Regions from separate parts of the Streptomyces sp. NPDC059787 genome, predicted to be linked through region 2. Evidence: predicted binding sites of a transcription regulator. Region 2 holds the regulator's gene; the other holds the start of a gene.

Region 1 (8,965 bases), on a different contig from region 2:
GCCGCGACGTAGGGGACGACCTCGTCGCGCTCGTCGGCGAGGGAGTGCGCCAGGGTGAGGGCGTCCTGGGTCTGCTCGGCGAGCGTCACCAGGTCCTGCGAGTCCTTGAGCTGCCCGGAGGCCGTGAGTACGGAGGGTGCCCCGGCCGCGGCGATCGCGGCGGCCACCACGGCCACGGCGACGATGAGCCGGTTGCGTACATGGGTGGGGCGACCCCTGCCGACGGTGGGCTTCTGCTCCGCGTCCCCCGTGGGGGCCGTCTGCTTGCCTGTGCGACGAGGCCGCGACTTCTGCACCGGTGCTCGCATTCCTGACTCGTGTACCCGTGGATCCGGGTGACGCTCCGTCAACGGGTGCGGGCGTTCACCCCGAGCTCTTGACCGTGCTCGGACAGCGAGGCGCCCCCATCGCTCCCCGACCCTCCCAGTGAGCGTGGACAGTGGATGCGCATCACCTGACCCGCCACTCGAAGGAGTGAACCCCGGAGGTGAGTTGAGGGGCAAGTTCCGCCACCTCCCGCAGCGGCCCCGCACGGCAGGCCGGTTGGACGTCTGCGGCGGGCGGTGGCAATATTCGCCGCCACGTCTTCCCGGAGCACTGTATTCCCTCCCAAACCAGGCGCCTGACCTGCGCGGCTACACGGATCCGGCGACCGGCGAGAGCCTTTCAAGGCCCTTGTGGAGGGGTCGTGCAGACTGGCGGGATGCGTACGGAGCTTGTTTCGGAGCCCGGTGATCCCGGCCGCCCCAACGAGGACTTCGCGAGCGTCGGGCTTCCGGCCTCCGGACAGGGCGGTTCGCTCGTGGTGCTGGACGGGGTCACACCACCGGGGGACGGCGGCGGATGTCTGCATTCCGTGCCCTGGTTCACCGCGCGACTGGGCGGGGCGCTGACCGAACTGACCGTTTCCCTCCCGGATGTTCCCCTGACCGAGCTGCTCTCCCGCGCCCTCGCGCGTACCGCCGCCGCTCACGCGGCAACCTGTGACCTTTCTCACCCCCGTACGCCGCAGGCGACCGTGGTGCTGGCCCGCTGGTCACCGGCCTCGGTGGACTACCTGGTGCTGTCCGACTCGGCCCTGCTCGTCGAGTCCCCCGACGGGACGGTCACCCCGTTCCTGGACGACCGTCTGGACCGGCTGCCCCGTTCGGCCCTGGCCTCCCACACCCTGGTGGACACCACGCTGCGCAACAAGGAGGGCGGCTTCTTCACGGCGGCGGCGGATCCCTCGGTGGCCTCCCGCGCGGTCACCGGTTCGCTGCCGCGCGACGGGGTGCGCGCCCTGGCCGCCCTGACGGACGGTGCGGCGCGCTGGGTGGAGAGGTTCCACGAGGGCGACTGGACGGACTGCCTCACCCTGGTCCGCAAGGAGGGTGCCCGGTCCCTGGTGGACCGCGTACGGGCCCTGGAGCGGGCGGGCGCGGACCGGGTGGCGCCGCGCCGCGGCAAGACGCACGACGACGCGACGGTGGTGTACGCCGAGCTGTCACCCCGTTAGCGGTATCCCGTACGGGGTCACTTCTCCATGCCCCGGTTGAGCTGGTTCAGCAGCCGGGCGAGCTCCGTGACCTCGTCGGGGTTCCAGTCGGCGAGCCGGCCGGCGTAGCGCGCGCGGCGGGCCTCGCGGACCCTGCGGACCCGTTCGTGGCCCTCCCGCGTGAGGGCGATCAGCCAGGCGCGGCCGTCGGCGGGGTCCGGCTCGCGGGCGACGAGGCCGAGCTGCTCCAGCGCGCGCAGCTGGCGCGACATCGTCGCCTTGCCGACGCCGATGTAGGCGGCGAGCTCGGTGGCCCGCTGCCGGCCGCACTCATCCAGACGGACCAGCAGCCCGTACGCGGACGGCTCCAGGTCGGGATGGACCGCGCGGGCCATCTCCCCCTGGCTGGCCCGGGCGCGTCGCAGCAGCACCGTCAACTCGCGTTCCAGCGCGAGGAATCCCGGCTGGTCCACACCCGGCGCGGGCTCCGGGGAGGCGGCGCGCTCTTCGCCTCGGTGTCCTTGTTCGTGCACGTCTGCCCCTGCTTCGGTTTTCCGGCTCTGAAAGTTTCCCGCCAAGTGGCGACGTCGCCGCAGCTCCACCAGTATTTCGCAGGCGTAGACCAACGGCGGCCGGGGGCGCCTCCCACGTCTTCCAGGCGGTGGGAGAGAACGCCCCGCCCCCGTCGTGGTCCACGTGTGCGGTTTCCCCACCAGGCGATTGCGTGGCACGCCCACCACATGGGACGTGGGTCACGTTCCGGGTTCGCCCCACACCGACCTTTCGGAGATGCGTCATGCCTGTGCACAGATCCGGCCCCCTCCGCATACGCGCGCTCGCGACCGCCGGCGCGGTCCTGCTCGCGGTGCTCTCCCTCCCCCACCCGGCCGTCGCGGCCGAATCCGCCCCCACCGCGCCTCCGCGCGGCTCCGCCCGCATGGGCATGGGTGTCGCCGCCCACGACGGCAGCGGCGGCCTCCCCACCGTCCGATCCACCCGGACGGAGGGTGTGGACGTCTCCAGCCACCAGGGTGACGTCGCCTGGGCGACCCTGTGGAACAGCGGGGTCCGCTGGGCCTACGCCAAGGCCACGGAGGGGACGTACTACACCAACCCGTACCACTCGCAGCAGTACGGCGGCTCCTACGACGCCGGCATGGTCCGCGGCGCCTACCACTTCGGTACGCCCGACACGGCGAGCGGCGCCGCCCAGGCCGACTACTTCGTCGACCGCGGCGGCGACTGGTCCGCGGACGGGCGGACCCTGCCGGGCGTGCTCGACATCGAGTGGAACCCGTACGGCGACGCCTGTTACGACAAGTCGCAGAGCGCGATGGTGAGCTGGATCCGCGACTTCCTGGAGCAGTACCGGTACCGCACCGGCCGGGACGCCGTCATCTACACGGCCACCAGCTGGTGGAAGCAGTGCACCGGCAACTACGCCGGCTTCGCCGCCACCACCCCGCTGTGGATCGCCCGGTACGCCTCCACCGTGGGCGAACTGCCCGCGGGCTGGAGCACGTACACGATGTGGCAGTACACCTCGACCGGCCCGACCGTCGGGGACCACGACCTCTTCAACGGCACCCTGGACCGGGTGCGGACCTTCGCGCTGGGCTGACCCGGCCGGTCCCTGCCGGGCGTGGAGGCCGTCGGCGAAGCCGGCGGCAGGACGCCGACGGGAGCGGATCTCCCGCCGGAACGGCCCACCGGCGGCGTGCCGCCGGTGGATCCGCTCCCGTCGTGGCCCCGGGGCCTGCGTCTGGAACCGGCCTGACAGATCCGCCGGCAGCGGCCGGGCGCGGTGAAGGCCCGGGCCTCCCTCACGGGACCCGGGCCTTCCTCATCCGATCGCGTCCGTCACGCCGCGACCGGAACCTCAGGCACCGCGCCGTTGGTGGCCGGCGACAGCGCCAGTTCCAGGACCTGGCGGACGTCGGTGACGGCGTGGACGTCGAGCTTGTCCAGCACCTCCGCCGGGACGTCGTCCAGGTCGGGCTCGTTGCGCTTGGGAATGATCACGGTGGTGATCCCCGCGCGGTGCGCGGCGAGCAGCTTCTGCTTCACCCCGCCGATCGGCAGCACCCGCCCGGTCAGCGAGACCTCACCGGTCATCGCCACGTCCGTGCGGACCAGCCGGCCGGAGAGCAGCGAGGCCAGGGCGGTGGTCATCGTGACACCCGCGCTCGGGCCGTCCTTGGGCACCGCGCCCGCCGGGAAGTGGATGTGCGCGCCCCGGTCCTTCAGGTCGCCCACCGGCAGCTCCAGTTCGGCGCCGTGACTGCGCAGGAAGCTCAGCGCGATCTGCGCGGACTCCTTCATCACGTCACCCAGCTGGCCGGTCAGGGTCAGCCCCGCCGCACCCGTCTCCGGGTCGGCCAGGGACGCCTCCACGTAGAGGACGTCCCCGCCGGCACCGGTCACCGCGAGCCCGGTGGCGACACCGGGGACGGCGGTACGGCGCTCGGCCGGGTCCTGGGCGGACTCGGGCACGTGGTGCGGCCGGCCGATCAGGCCCCGCAGGTCGCCGTCGGTCACGGTGAAGGGCAGCTTCCGCTCCCCCAGTTCGTGCTGGGCGGCGATCTTGCGCAGCAGCCGCGCGATGGACCGCTCCAGGGTGCGCACACCCGCCTCGCGCGTGTACTCGCCGGCCAGCTTGCGCAGCGCGCCCTCGTCGAGCGTCACCTCGTCCTCGGCCAGTCCGGCGCGCTCCAGCTGGCGCGGGAGCAGGTGGTCGCGGGCGATGACGACCTTCTCGTCCTCGGTGTAGCCGTCGAGGCGGACCAGCTCCATGCGGTCGAGCAGGGCCTCCGGGATGGCCTCCAGGACGTTGGCCGTCGCGAGGAACACGACGTCGGACAGGTCGAGCTCGACCTCCAGGTAGTGGTCCCGGAAGGTGTGGTTCTGCGCCGGGTCGAGGACTTCGAGCAGGGCCGCGGCCGGGTCGCCCCGGAAGTCGGAGCCCACCTTGTCGATCTCGTCGAGGAGCACGACCGGGTTCATCGACCCGGCTTCCTTGATCGCCCGCACGATCCGGCCGGGCAGCGCGCCGACGTACGTACGGCGGTGGCCGCGGATCTCGGCCTCGTCGCGGACGCCGCCGAGGGCGACGCGGACGAACTTGCGGCCCATCGCGTGGGCGACGGATTCGCCGAGCGACGTCTTGCCGACACCGGGCGGGCCCACCAGGGCCAGTACGGCACCGCCCCCCCGTCGCCCACCACCACCCTCAACCGAGGCGCTTCGCGCCGCCCCCTGGTCTCGCCGTCCGCCGACCACGCCCAGGCCCCGGTCGCCGCGCCGCTTGCGCACCGCCAGGTACTCGGTGATCCGCTCCTTCACGTCCTCCAGGCCCGCGTGCTCGGCGTCGAGGACCGCCTGGGCGCCCCGGATGTCGTAGGCGTCCTCGGTGCGCTCGTTCCACGGCATCTCCAGGACCGTGTCGAGCCAGGTACGGATCCAGGAGCCCTCGGGCGACTGGTCGGAGGAGCGCTCCAGCTTGTCGACCTCCTTGAGCGCGGCCTCGCGGACCTTCTCCGGCAGGTCGGCGGCCTCGACGCGGGCGCGGTAGTCGTCGGACTCCTCGCCCTCCTGCTCGCCGTTGAGCTCGCGCAGCTCCTTGCGTACGGCTTCGAGCTGGCGGCGCAGCAGGAACTCGCGCTGCTGCTTGTCGACGCCCTCCTGGACGTCCTTGGCGATGGTCTCGGCGACGTCCTGCTCGGCGAGGTGGTCGCGCAGCTGCTGGGTGGCGAGCCTCAGCCGGGCCACCGGGTCGGTGGTCTCCAGCAGGGCGGTCTTCTGTTCGGTGGTCAGGAACGGCGAGTAGCCGGAGTTGTCGGCCAGCGCGGAGACGTCCTCGATGGCCTGGACCCGGTCGACGACCTGCCAGGCGCCGCGCTTGCGCAGCCAGGCGGTGGCGAGCGCCTTGTACTCCTTGACGAGTTCGGTCACGTGCCCCGGCAGCGGCTCGGGCACGGTCTCGTCGATACGGGTGCCCTCCACCCACAGCGCGGCTCCCGGCCCGGTGGTCCCGGCGCCGATGCGCACGCGGTCCCGGCCGCGGATCAGGGCACCCGGGTCACCGTCGGCGAGTCTGCCGACCTGCTCGACCGTGCCCAGCACGCCCGTACCGGCGTACGTCCCGTCGACGCGTGGCACCAGGAGCACCTTGGGCTTTCCCGGTGCGGTGCGGGCGGCGGCCTGGGCGGCCTCCACCGCGGCGCGCACCTCGGAATCGCTCAGGTCCAGCGGAACCACCATCCCGGGCAGCACGACCTCGTCGTCGAGCGGCAGCACAGGCAGGGCGAGCGGTGTGGACTCAGCAGCCATGATCTCCCCTTCGGCAGTCAAGTTGAGCTATGCCGACTCAATGCTTGTGAGCCGCCGAATGTTCCCGGGACCGCGTTCGCTCTGAGCGATCACCGTCCCGGGGTGCCGGAGCCCCTGACCGCCTCGGAGAGGGAACTGTCAGGATGAACGCATGTCCACCCCGTACGACATTCCCGAACCCCCCGAAGTCCTGGACCGCCGCGAGGGCCCGTACGGCGAGGTCGTGCTGCGCAGGCACGGCGACCTGATGCAGATCATCGCCAACGGCTGCTTCCTGATGGACACCTCCGACGGCCGTTCGGAGCGGCGGCTCGTCGACGCCGCGCTGGCCGCCCTCGGCCCCCGCGCGGTGGACCCGCACGTGCTGATCGGCGGTCTCGGGGTCGGCTTCTCGCTCTCGCACGCCGCCGGGCAGCCCCGCTGGGGACGGATCGCCGTGGTGGAGCGCGAACCGGCGATCATCGAGTGGCACCGTGCGGGGCCACTGACCGGGCTCTCCGCGCGGGCCCTCGCCGACCCGCGCACGGAGATCGTCGAGGCGGATCTCGTCCGTTACCTCGATGAGACGTCGGACACGTTCGACGCGCTCTGCCTCGACATCGACAACGGGCCCGACTGGACCGTCACCGAGGACAACGACGGGCTCTACTCGGCGGCCGGACTGGCCGCCTGCGCAAGGGCGTTGAGGCCGGACGGGGTACTCGCCGTGTGGTCGGCGAAGCCGTCCCCGGAATTCGAGGGAACCTTGCGGAATGCCGGGTTCCAACAGGTGCGTACCGAAGAGATCCCCGTTGCCCGGGGCGTTCCGGACGTCGTGCACCTCGGCGTCCGCCCTGGATAGCAAAGCCGCGGTGGATCCCCGTACGCTGCTGCCCTGACGCGGTCATTCAAGCGTCAATCGCAGTGATGCGCAGACGACGGATCACCCCACGGATTCCGGAAAAAGCACACCTCAGGGGCGGGCGATGGAGCAGACACAGACCTCCCACAACGGCACGGCCACGACCACTCCCGGCGCCCAGCGCCGGGTCCTGGTGGTCGAGGACGACGCGACGATCGTGGACGCCATCGCGACTCGCCTGCGCGCCGAGGGATTCCTGGTGCAAACGGCGGGCGACGGCCCGTCCGCGGTGGACACGGCGGAGGCTTGGCAGCCCGATCTGCTGATCCTCGACATCATGCTGCCCGGTTTCGACGGCCTGGAGGTCTGCCGGCGCGTGCAGGCCCAGCGGCCGGTGCCGGTGATGATGCTCACCGCGCGTGACGACGAGACCGACATGCTGGTCGGGCTGGGCGTCGGCGCCGACGACTACATGACGAAGCCCTTCTCCATGCGGGAGCTGGCGGCCCGGGTGCACGTACTGCTGCGCCGCATGGAGCGGGCGGCCCTCGCGGCGACGACCCCGCGCAGCGGCATCCTGCGCCTGGGCGAGCTGGAGATCGACCACGCGCAGCGCAGGGTGCGGGTGCGCAGCGAGGACGTCCATCTGACGCCCACCGAGTTCGACCTCCTGGTGTGCCTGGCGAACACCCCCCGCGCGGTGCTCTCCCGTGAGCAGCTGCTGGCCGAGGTGTGGGACTGGGCGGACGCCTCCGGCACCCGTACGGTCGACAGCCACATCAAGGCGCTGCGCCGGAAGATCGGCGCCGAGCGCATCCGCACCGTGCACGGCGTGGGCTACGCCCTGGAGACGCCGACGCCATGAGCGACGGTCCGGCCGGACGCAGAGGCCCCGGGGCGCGGCAGCCCTGGGGCGGTGTACGCCCGTTCTCGATCAAGACCAAGCTGGGTGCGCTGGTCGTCGTCTCGGTCCTGATCACCACGGGACTGTCGGTGATCGCCGTGCACACCAAGACGGAGCTGCGCTTCATCACGATCTTCTCGATGATCGCGACGCTGCTCATCACGCAGTTCGTGGCGCACTCGCTCACCGCGCCGCTGGACGACATGAACGCCGTGGCCCGTTCCATCTCGCACGGCGACTACACCCGCCGGGTGCGCGAGAACCGCTGGGACGAGCTCGGCGACCTGGCCCGGACGATCAACGTCATGGCCGACGAGCTGGAGGCCCAGGACCGCCAGCGCAAGGAGCTGGTCGCCAACGTCTCGCACGAGCTGCGCACGCCCATCGCGGGCCTGCGCGCGGTGCTGGAGAACATCGTCGACGGCATCACCCGGGCCGACCCCGAGACGATGCGCACGGCCCTGAAGCAGACCGAGCGGCTGGGCCGCCTCGTGGAGACGCTCCTCGACCTGTCCCGCCTGGACAACGGCGTGGTGCCGCTGAAGAAGCGGCGGTTCGAGGTGTGGCCGTACCTGTCCGGGGTGCTGAAGGAGGCCAACATGGTCTCCACGGCCCGCGCGGGCATGGCCTCCGGATCGGGCAGCCACACCCGTACGGACGTCCATCTGCACCTCGACGTGTCGCCGCTGGAACTCGTCGCGCACGCCGACCCCGAGCGCATCCACCAGGTCGTCGCCAACCTCATCGACAACGCGGTCAAGCACAGCCCGCCGCACGGCCGGGTGACGGTCCGGGCACGGCCCGGGGACCAGCCGGAGTCGCTGGAGCTCGAGGTGCTGGACGAGGGGCCCGGCATCCCGCGGACCGAGTGGCACCGCGTCTTCGAGCGGTTCAACCGGGGCAACGTCAACCGGCCGCACGGTCCGGGCAGCGACGGCGGCACCGGTCTCGGCCTGGCGATCGCCCGCTGGGCCGTCGATCTGCACGGCGGCCGGATCGGAGTGGCCGAATCCGAGCGGGGCTGCCGGATTCTCATCACCCTTCCGGGAGCGTCATCCGTACCAAGTTGACGTAAAGTTCGAAGCGGAGCCGCAAGATCCATCCGTGTTCGCACTGACGGACACGTGTGATCAGGCAGAGGCCCGCGCGAACCGCGCGCCGGGGCCCCTCCGAGCGATCCCTGAAGCGGCCCGGAGACGCGGAACCAGGGTTGTTTCCCGCCATTTCCCGCGCCGAAACACCCGCCGTGATGTGACTTACACGACGATGGACGGGCCCGGCCTGACCTTCTCGCTCTCGGGGGCGTAGCCTTTATTTCCGCTGTCCATCATCTTGCGAAGCGGAAGAGGGCGGTTGACGCCGTGTCGCCACAGTCCCCCAGTAACTCGAGCATCTCGACCGACACCGACCAAGC
Region 2 (8,965 bases):
CTGGGCGATGCGGACGCCGAGCTGCGTACGGCTGGCCGCGCCCAGCGTCTCCGACAGGCGGGCGATGTGGGCCCGGCAGGTCCGCACGCTGATGCCGAGGCGCTCCGCGATCACCGCGTCCTGGTGGCCCTCCGCGAGCAGCGCCGCGATGGACTGCTCCCGGTGCGAGATGCCCTCGATGCCGGTGTCGGGCAGCGGGGCGGTCAGCGGGATGGCGAGCCGCCACAGCCGGTCGAAGACCGTGCCCAGGTACTCCACCAGCGCCGGGTGGCGCAGCTCCAGCGCCATGGTGCGCTCGGCGTTGGCGGGGATGAAGGCGACCGTGCGGTCGAAGAGGATCAGCCGCTCGATCACCTCGTCCAGGGTGCGCGCCTCCACCGCGTCGCCCATCAGCTCCAGATAGCTGAGCAGTCCGTGCCCGTGCCGGGCGACATGCGTGTACAGGTCCCGCATGCGCACGCCCCGGCCGCGCAGCGCCGTCGCCCGGTGCAGGCCCTCGGACAGCTCCGCCTCGCGCCGGATGCCGCCCGGCTGGACGGTGAGCACCTCGGTGGTGCACGCCTGGGTCGCCTCGTCCATCGCGGCCTGGATGCGGGCGAGCCCGTCCAGCACCCGGATCGCCGGGCCCTCCGCCGCCGTCGGCGAGGCGGGCACCCGGTGGCCCAGGCCGGCGTACCGTTCGAAGGCCTCGACGGTCGAGCCGACCCGGCGCCGGCTCGCGTTCACCTCGTCGTACATCCCGCGCAGCAGCCGGGTCATGACCTCCTGCGGAGGGGTGGGGACGAGCCAGTCCATGTCGTCGGGGTCGGGGTGCAGCAGGGCCAGTTCCAGCAGGCAGGGCACCGGCTCCGCGTCCCGGCGCGGCAGCCGTCCGCGCCGTACGGCCCGGGAATACACGCGATCCCCGGCCTCGCACAGTCGGTCAGCACCGTGTGGATGCCCGTCCGTCCCGTGCCCGGCCATCGCCCATCCCACCCCCGGTTCAGCCACTTTCCGCAGCGCAACTATGCGCGGCCGGAACCGGCTGTGCAACATGGGCAGGGTCCGGCGCCGGTCGGAGGACCGGCGGGTGGCCGGATATCGACGGGTCGGCGGCTACTTCAGCTTGACCGCCTCGCAGGCCGCCGCGAACTCGGCGGTGCAGATGTCCGAGACGTCGTAGATCTCGTCGGCGACCACGGTGTCCTCGATGTTGTCCTTGGTCAGCGCGACCACGGGCACGAGCTGCGCCGGGATGTCCTTGGCGGTGGGGCTGTCCACCCGCTCGCGGGTGAGCGCGTCGAACTGGATGTCCTTGCCCTGGACCTTCGCCACGGCCATCTCGGCGGCGTTCTCGGCCTCGTCCGGGTAGGACTTGTACACGCTCATGTACTGCTCGCCGGCGAGGATGCGCTGCACCGCCGCGAGTTCGGCGTCCTGGCCGGTGATCGGGGGCAGCTCGGTCACGCCGGCGGCCTTGAGCGCCTTGACGATGCCGCCCGCCATGCCGTCGTTGGCGGAGTAGACCGCCTTGATGTCGCCCGCGCCGATCGCGTCGATCGCCTCGGCCATGTTGGCCTGCGCGTTCTCCGGCTTCCAGTCCTTGGTGTCGTAGGACTTGGCGATCGTCACCTGGCCCTTGAGCTCGGAGAGCGCGCCCGCCTTGAACTGCTTGGCGTTGGGGTCGGTCGACGAGCCGTTCATCATCACGATCTTGTCGGTGATGCCGGCGTCGGCGCCGAGCGCCTCCAGCAGGGAACGGCCCTGCACCTCGCCGACCAGCTCGTTGTCGAAGGAGATGTACGCGTCGATCGGGCCCTCGGCGAGACGGTCGTAGGCGATGACGGGGATGCCCGCGTCCTTGGCCTTCTGCACGCCGTCCGCGATGGCGTGCGCGTCGACCGCGTCCAGCACGATGACGTCGACCTTGTCGTCGATCATCTGCTGCATCTGGTCGGCCTGCTTGCCGGCGTCCGCCTCGGCGTTGGCGTACTCGACCTTGCCCTTCTTGTTGGTGAGCGACTCCACCTTCGTCTTGAAGATGGGGTAGTCGAACTGCTCGTACCGGGTGTTGGCCTTCTCCGGGAGCAGCAGCCCGACGGTCATGTCGTCGCCCTTGGCCGGGCTCTCGTCGTCACTGCTCCCCGTCGCGTTGAGCGCGCCGCATCCGACGAGCGTGACGGACATGGCGGTGGCGGCCACGGATATGGCGATACGACGCATGCGAGGGCTCACTTCAGGTGCGTTTCGGACGTGGGCACGGCTTTGCGGCCCATGTGACTGAAAAGCCAACGCTTCAGCCCCCACCGGAGTCAAGGTCGGCCACTTAACGAGATGGACACAGCACGGTGCGCCGAACTCGTGAGAGACCTGCGGACGTCCGGCGAGAATCATCTGGACACGCAGCCATACGATAGTCACACAAGCAACTGTGCATAAACCGAGAGGCCCGGAGGTTCGTGAACCTCCGGGCCTCTCGCGGTACTCCGGGCCGGCGCCTCAGTCCGGCTGCTGCCGCTTGGGCCGCCACACCACCAGCGCGCTGGTCTGCTGCACCTCCTGGTAGGGCACCAGGTCACGGCGGTACGAGGCGTGCACCGCGGCCTCGCGCTGCCGCATCGCCGCGGCCGCCCCGTCCAGGGCGTTCTCCAGTTCGGCCGCACGGGCCTGGAGGGCGGCGACCTGGTTCTCCAGTTCGATGATGCGCTTGATTCCGGCCAGGTTGATGCCCTCGTCCTGCGACAGCTGCTGCACCTGACGGAGCAGCTCGATGTCACGGGCCGAGTAACGACGGCCCCGGCCGGCCGTGCGGTCCGGCGACACGAGACCCAGCCGGTCGTACTGCCGCAGCGTCTGCGGGTGCAGGCCGGAGAGCTGGGCCGCCACCGAAATGACGTAGACCGGGGTGTCCTGGGTCAGTTCATACGGATTGCGTCGACGGCCGTCCATCTGAAATCAAGCTCCCTTCGCGGCCTGGAACAGCTCCGCCCGCGGATCGTCGTCCGCGGTCGCCTCGCGATACGCCTCCAGTGCGTCACGAGCCTTCCCCGACACGTCCTTGGGAACACTCACCTCCACGGTGACCAGCAGATCGCCGCGGGTGCCGTCCTTGCGGACCGCGCCCTTGCCCCGCGCCCGCATGGTGCGCCCGTTGGGCGTGCCCGGCGGCAGCTTCAGCGTGACCGGCGGACCGCCCAGCGTCGGCACCCGGACCTCGCCGCCGAGAGCGGCCTCGGGATACGTCACCGGGACCGTGACGGTGAGGTTGTCGTCCTTGCGGCCGAACACCGGGTGGACGCCGACGTGCACGACGACGTACAGATCGCCGGCGGGACCGCCGCGCTCGCCCGGCGCGCCCTTGCCGCGCAGCCGGATCCGCTGGCCGTCGCTGACGCCCGCGGGGATGCGCACCTGCATGGTCCGCGAGGACTTGGCCCGGCCGCTGCCCTTGCAGATCTCGCAGGGCTCCTCCGCGATCAGACCGCGGCCCTTGCAGTCGGGGCAGGGATCGGTGAGCGAGAACCCGCCGCCGGAGCCCCGCGCCACCTGGCCGGTACCGACGCAGGTCGGGCACACGCGCGGTGTGCCGTTCTTGTCGCCGGTGCCCGAACAGGCCTTGCAGGGCGCCTGCGACGACATCCGCAGCGGGACGGTCGCGCCCTCGATCGCCTCGGTGAAGCTGAGCGTCACCTCGGACTCGATGTCCTGGCCGCGCCGCGGCTGGGTGCGCGTGGTGCCCGCGCCGCCACGGTTGAACAGGCCCCCGAAGACGTCACCGAGGCCGCCGCCGAAGCCGCCGCCCGCCTGCTGGCCGCCGGCACCCTGACCACCGAAGAGGTCACCCAGGTCGAAGTTGAAGGAACCGCCGCCCGCGCCCGGCCCCGGACGGAAGCCTCCGCTGCCGAAGAGCGCGCGCGCCTCGTCGTACTCCTTGCGCTTCTTGGGGTCGCCGAGGACGTCGTTCGCCTCGGAGATCTCCTTGAACCGCTCCTCCGCCTTGGCGTTGCCCTTGTTGGCGTCCGGGTGGAACTCGCGGGCGAGCTTCCGGTACGCCTTCTTGATCTCGGCCTCGGTGGCGTCCTTGGGGACGCCGAGGACCTTGTAGAAGTCCTTCTCGATGAAGTCCTTGGTGCTCATCCCCGACGTCCCTCCTTCCCTGCGTCAGCTATTACGTCAGCCCTCCTCCGGGCCACCGCTCTCCTTGTTCTCCGACGGTCCGTCCTGCGCCTCGGTGCTCTCCTCGGCCGGCGGAGCCGTCTGCGCGCCGGGCTGCGGCTCGGCGACGGCCACCCGCGCGGGGCGGATGGTGCGCTCGCCGATCCGATACCCCGGCTGCAGAATCGCCACGCACGTCGTCTCGGTGACGTCCGGCGCGTAGCTGTGCATCAGCGCCTCGTGGATCGTCGGGTCGAAGGGCTCGCCCTCCTTGCCGAACTGCTGGAGGCCCATCTTGGCGATGACCGTCTCCAGCGACTCCGCGACGGACTTGAAGCCGCCGACCAGCTCGCCGTGTTCCCGCGCGCGGCCGACGTCGTCGAGCACGGGGAGCAGCTCGCTCAGGAGGTTCGCCACGGCGATCTCCTTCACGGCGATCCGGTCGCGCTCGACCCGGCGGCGGTAGTTCTGGAACTCGGCCTGGAGGCGCTGGAGGTCCGCCGTGCGCTCGTTGAGCGCCGTGCGCGCCTGGTCCAGCTGGGCCACCAGGGCCGCTTCCTGGCCCGTGTCCCCGGCCGGGGCCGCCCCCTCCTCCGCGGAGGGTGTGGAGGCGGCCTTCGGCTCGGCTTCGTCGGAGGGGACGTCGGGCTGCTGCGACTGCTCGTCGAAGCCCGGGGTCTCCTCGGTCACGCCGCACCGTCCTTGCGGTCCTCGTCGACGATCTCCGCGTCGACGACGTCGTCGTCGGCCTTCGTCTCACCGGCACCGGCGGACGCGCCACCGGCGGCCTGCCCGGCCTGGGCGTCGGCGTACATGGCCTGGCCCAGCTTCTGGGAGACGGCGGCGACCTTCTCCGTGGCGGTGCGGATCTCGGCGGAGTCGTCGCCCTTGAGCTTCTCCTTCAGCTCGGCGACGGCCGTCTCGACCTCGGTCTTGACGTCACCGGGGACCTTGTCCGCGTTGTCGCTGAGGAACTTCTCGGTCTGGTAGACGAGCTGCTCGCCCTGGTTGCGGGACTCGGCGGCCTCGCGGCGGGCGTGGTCCTCCTCCGCGTACTTCTCGGCCTCCTGGCGCATCCGGTCGACCTCGTCCTTCGGCAGCGAGGAGCCGCCGGTGACGGTCATCTTCTGCTCCTTGCCGGTGCCGAGGTCCTTCGCCGTGACGTGCATGATGCCGTTGGCGTCGATGTCGAAGGAGACCTCGATCTGCGGGACGCCGCGCGGCGCCGGGGGCAGACCGGTCAGCTCGAACATGCCGAGCTTCTTGTTGTACGCGGCGATCTCGCGCTCGCCCTGGTAGACCTGGATCTGCACCGACGGCTGGTTGTCCTCGGCCGTGGTGAAGATCTCGGAGCGCTTCGTCGGGATCGTGGTGTTGCGCTCGATCAGCTTGGTCATGATGCCGCCCTTGGTCTCGATGCCGAGGGACAGCGGGGTGACGTCGAGCAGCAGGACGTCCTTGACCTCGCCCTTGAGGACACCGGCCTGGAGAGCGGCACCGATCGAGACGACCTCGTCCGGGTTGACGCCCTTGTTGGCCTCCTTGCCGCCGGTCATCTCCTTGACGAGCTCGGCGACGGCGGGCATGCGGGTGGAGCCACCGACGAGAACGACGTGGTCGATCTCGGACAGCTGGATGCCGGCGTCCTTGATGACGTTGTGGAACGGCGTCTTGCAGCGCTCCAGCAGGTCGGCCGTGAGCTGCTGGAACTGGGCGCGGGTGAGCTTCTCGTCCAGGTGCAGCGGGCCCTCGGCGGACGCGGTGATGTAGGGGAGGTTGATCGAGGTCTCGGTGGACGAGGACAGCTCGATCTTCGCCTTCTCGGCGGCCTCGCGCAGACGCTGCAGCGCCATCTTGTCCTTGCCGAGGTCCACGCCGTGGCCCGACTGGAACTGCTTGACCAGGTAGTCGACGACGCGCTGGTCCCAGTCGTCACCACCGAGGTTGTTGTCACCGTTGGTGGCCTTCACCTCGACGACACCGTCGCCGATCTCCAGCAGGGAGACGTCGAAGGTACCGCCACCGAGGTCGAAGACGAGGATCGTCTGGTCGTCCTTGTCGAGGCCGTACGCCAGGGCGGCGGCCGTCGGCTCGTTGACGATGCGCAGCACGTTCAGACCGGCGATCTCGCCGGCCTCCTTGGTCGCCTGACGCTCGGCGTCGTTGAAGTACGCCGGGACGGTGATGACCGCGTCCGTGACCTTCTCGCCCAGGTACGACTCGGCGTCGCGCTTCAGCTTCTGCAGCACGAAGGCGCTGATCTGCTGCGGGTTGAAGGGCTTCCCGTCGAGCTCGATCTTCCAGTCGGTGCCCATGTGGCGCTTGACCGACCGGATGGTCCTGTCGACGTTCGTGACCGCCTGGCGCTTGGCCACCTCGCCGACCAGCACCTCGCCGTTCTTGGCGAAGGCGACGACGGACGGCGTGGTCCTGGCGCCCTCGGCGTTGGTGATGACGGTGGGCTCGCCGCCCTCCAGAACGCTGACGACGGAGTTAGTCGTGCCCAGGTCGATGCCGACCGCACGTGCCATTTCGATTCCTCCAGCTGACTTGAGTGGAACGGACTCAAGCATGCATGACACCCGGCGCGGGGTCAACAGAGCTGAGTCGAGCAGACTCAACTCTTATCCGTTCCTTACACGCAACCGCTCCCTGACCTGCGGCGATGCCTCGGAAGATCGTTGGCGGGGACGAAAAACGGGGGTGACGGGCAACCGTACGAGCGCGAGTACGACCACCGCGGCGACCGCCGCCACCCACACCACCGCGCCCCCGGACACCCGTCCGGTGTGGACGCCCACCCCCACCAGTACCCCGCCCAGCGCGCCGATGCCGAGCAGGACGGTCACCGCGCGGGGGGCGAGTCCGAGCCGCCGCAGCCGGTGCCCCAGGTGGTCCGGCCGGCCGCGGGTCAGCGGCCACCGGGACAGCCGCCGCGCGAGGACCACCAGTACGGCGTCGGCGCACACCACGGCCGTCAGGGCGAACAACACCCCGGCACCGGTGCCGATTCCCTGCCCGGCCCGCACGAACACCGCCGCCGAGGCCACCACGAACCCCGTGAACAGCGAGCCGCCCGCCCCGAGGCCGGCCCGCGCGGGATGCCAGTTGTGCAGCAGGAAGCCGGCGAGCGCGGCGGCCAGCACGCTCATCAGCACCGCGATCCCGTCCATCAGCTCGGCCGCCGCACAGACCGCCACCCCGAACGCGGCCACCGCCCCCACGGTGCCGGCCAGCCCGTCGGCGTGGTCGAGCCCCCGGAACGCGGCGGTGACCGCCACGACCCACCCCACGGCGAGCACCCCCCGCACCACCCCGGTCTCCGCGTACGGCACGACGAGCGCCGCCGCCACGGCCGTACCGGCGAGCGGGACCCACCACCGCAGCCGCCACACGTCGGCCGCCAGCCCGAGTACGCCGATCCAGGCCCCGGCGGCCAGCAGCCGGCCGATCCCGGTGCCGAGCGGGGCGTACCCCGCCCGGTCGCCGAGCCCCGCCACCAGCACGGTCGCGAGCACGACGGCCGTTCCCCCGGACAGCGGCAGCGCCCAGCGGCGTCTGCGGTCCACGATTCCCAGGCGCAGGGCGGGGACCCGCAGCAGCTCCGCGAGGAGGGCGGAGAGCAGCAGGGAGGTGGCGGCGGCGGCGATCCCGTAGAGCACGGATATAAGTTAGGGGCGTATGGACCGATTTATCGCGAATAACACGATCGGATCCCGGACGCCATTCGGGACGCCCCCGGGAGTGCCGCCATAGGCAACCCTGAGCGATTCAGATCACCCCGCGCCCGGCTACAGTGCGACCGGAGATGGGGGTAATCTCGAACGGACTGCATAAGTTACCGCTTAGTAATTTCGGGGAAGCCGTACCGGAGCCCCCGCAGAAGTCCCGAAAATCCCTCGTCAAACCCCTCGCAGGCCCGAGGAGCCCCCATGCAACTCGCCGCGATCATCGTGTCGCTGGTCCTGACCGTGGTCGGCGTCGCGCTGCTCGCACGCGCGATCGGCCAGTTCGTCCGGTACTTCAAGCTGGGCCAGCCGGTCCCGGCCGGCGCCCGGACCGACAATCCCTACCAGCGCAGTGTGACCCTGGTGCGGGAGTTCCTCGGCCACACCCGCATGAACCGGTGGGGTGTCGTCGGCGTCGCCCACTGGTTCGTCGCCGTCGGCTTCCTGACGCTGCCGCCGACCCTCGCCCAGGCGTTCGGCCAGCTCTTCGAGGCCGACTGGGTGCTGCCGGTCATCGGCGGCTTCCTGCCGTTCGAGCTGTACATCGAGTTCATCGGCGTGATGACGATCCTGGGCATCGCCGTGCTCATCGTGATCCGCCTGCTGAGCCTGCCCTCGCGCCCCGGCCGCAAGTCCCGCTTCGCGGGCTCCAAGGCGGGCCAGGCGTACTTCGTCGAGTACGTCATCCTCACCATCGGCCTGGCGATCTACGTGCTGCGCGGCCTGGAGGGCGCACTGCACCACGTGGACGGCTACGAGGCCGCGTACTTCGCCTCGTACCCGCTGGTCCTCGCCTTCAAGGGGCTGAGCGTCGCCGCGCTGCAGAACCTGGTCTACCTGTTCGCGATGATCAAGATCTCGACGTCCTTCATCTGGATGATCGTGGTCTCGCTCAACACCAACATGGGTGTGGCCTGGCACCGCTTCCTCGCCTTCCCGAACATCTGGTTCAAGCGGGAGGCCACCGGCGGGACCGCCCTGGGCGCGCTCCAGCCGATGACGTCCGGCGGCAAGCCGATCGACTTCACCGACCCCGGTGACGACGACGTCTTCGGCGTCTCCCAGGTCGAGCAGTTCTCCTGGAAGGGCCTGCTGGACTTCTC

What was found. Region 2 encodes HspR, which represses chaperone genes until heat shock. Its sites were predicted from a motif close to TTGAGNNNNNNNNNCTCAA; they were not measured.
Region 1: the regulator HspR is predicted to act here: its motif matches at 5,829-5,847, upstream of lon (endopeptidase La).

The regions. Positions count from the first base shown of each region.
Region 1 covers NZ_JBHWHX010000010.1:82,961-91,925, reverse strand. Annotated here, with positions in the region: gene ACFV5H_RS12090 (nitrate- and nitrite sensing domain-containing protein) at 1-308, opposite strand, end outside; gene ACFV5H_RS12085 (protein phosphatase 2C domain-containing protein) at 704-1,498, shown strand; gene ACFV5H_RS12080 (MarR family winged helix-turn-helix transcriptional regulator) at 1,516-2,010, opposite strand; gene ACFV5H_RS12075 (lysozyme) at 2,274-3,098, shown strand; gene lon (endopeptidase La) at 3,338-5,806, opposite strand; gene ACFV5H_RS12065 (spermidine synthase) at 5,958-6,647, shown strand; gene ACFV5H_RS12060 (response regulator transcription factor) at 6,772-7,512, shown strand; gene ACFV5H_RS12055 (ATP-binding protein) at 7,509-8,621, shown strand; gene ACFV5H_RS12050 (multifunctional oxoglutarate decarboxylase/oxoglutarate dehydrogenase thiamine pyrophosphate-binding subunit/dihydrolipoyllysine-residue succinyltransferase subunit) at 8,913-8,965, shown strand, end outside.
Region 2 covers NZ_JBHWHX010000085.1:1,784-10,748, reverse strand. Annotated here, with positions in the region: gene ACFV5H_RS37000 (LuxR C-terminal-related transcriptional regulator) at 1-963, opposite strand, end outside; gene ACFV5H_RS36995 (sugar ABC transporter substrate-binding protein) at 1,096-2,202, opposite strand; gene ACFV5H_RS36990 (heat shock protein transcriptional repressor HspR) at 2,479-2,928, opposite strand; gene dnaJ (molecular chaperone DnaJ) at 2,935-4,116, opposite strand; gene grpE (nucleotide exchange factor GrpE) at 4,153-4,824, opposite strand; gene dnaK (molecular chaperone DnaK) at 4,821-6,665, opposite strand; gene ACFV5H_RS36970 (MraY family glycosyltransferase) at 6,759-7,796, opposite strand; gene ACFV5H_RS36965 ((Fe-S)-binding protein) at 8,067-8,965, shown strand, end outside.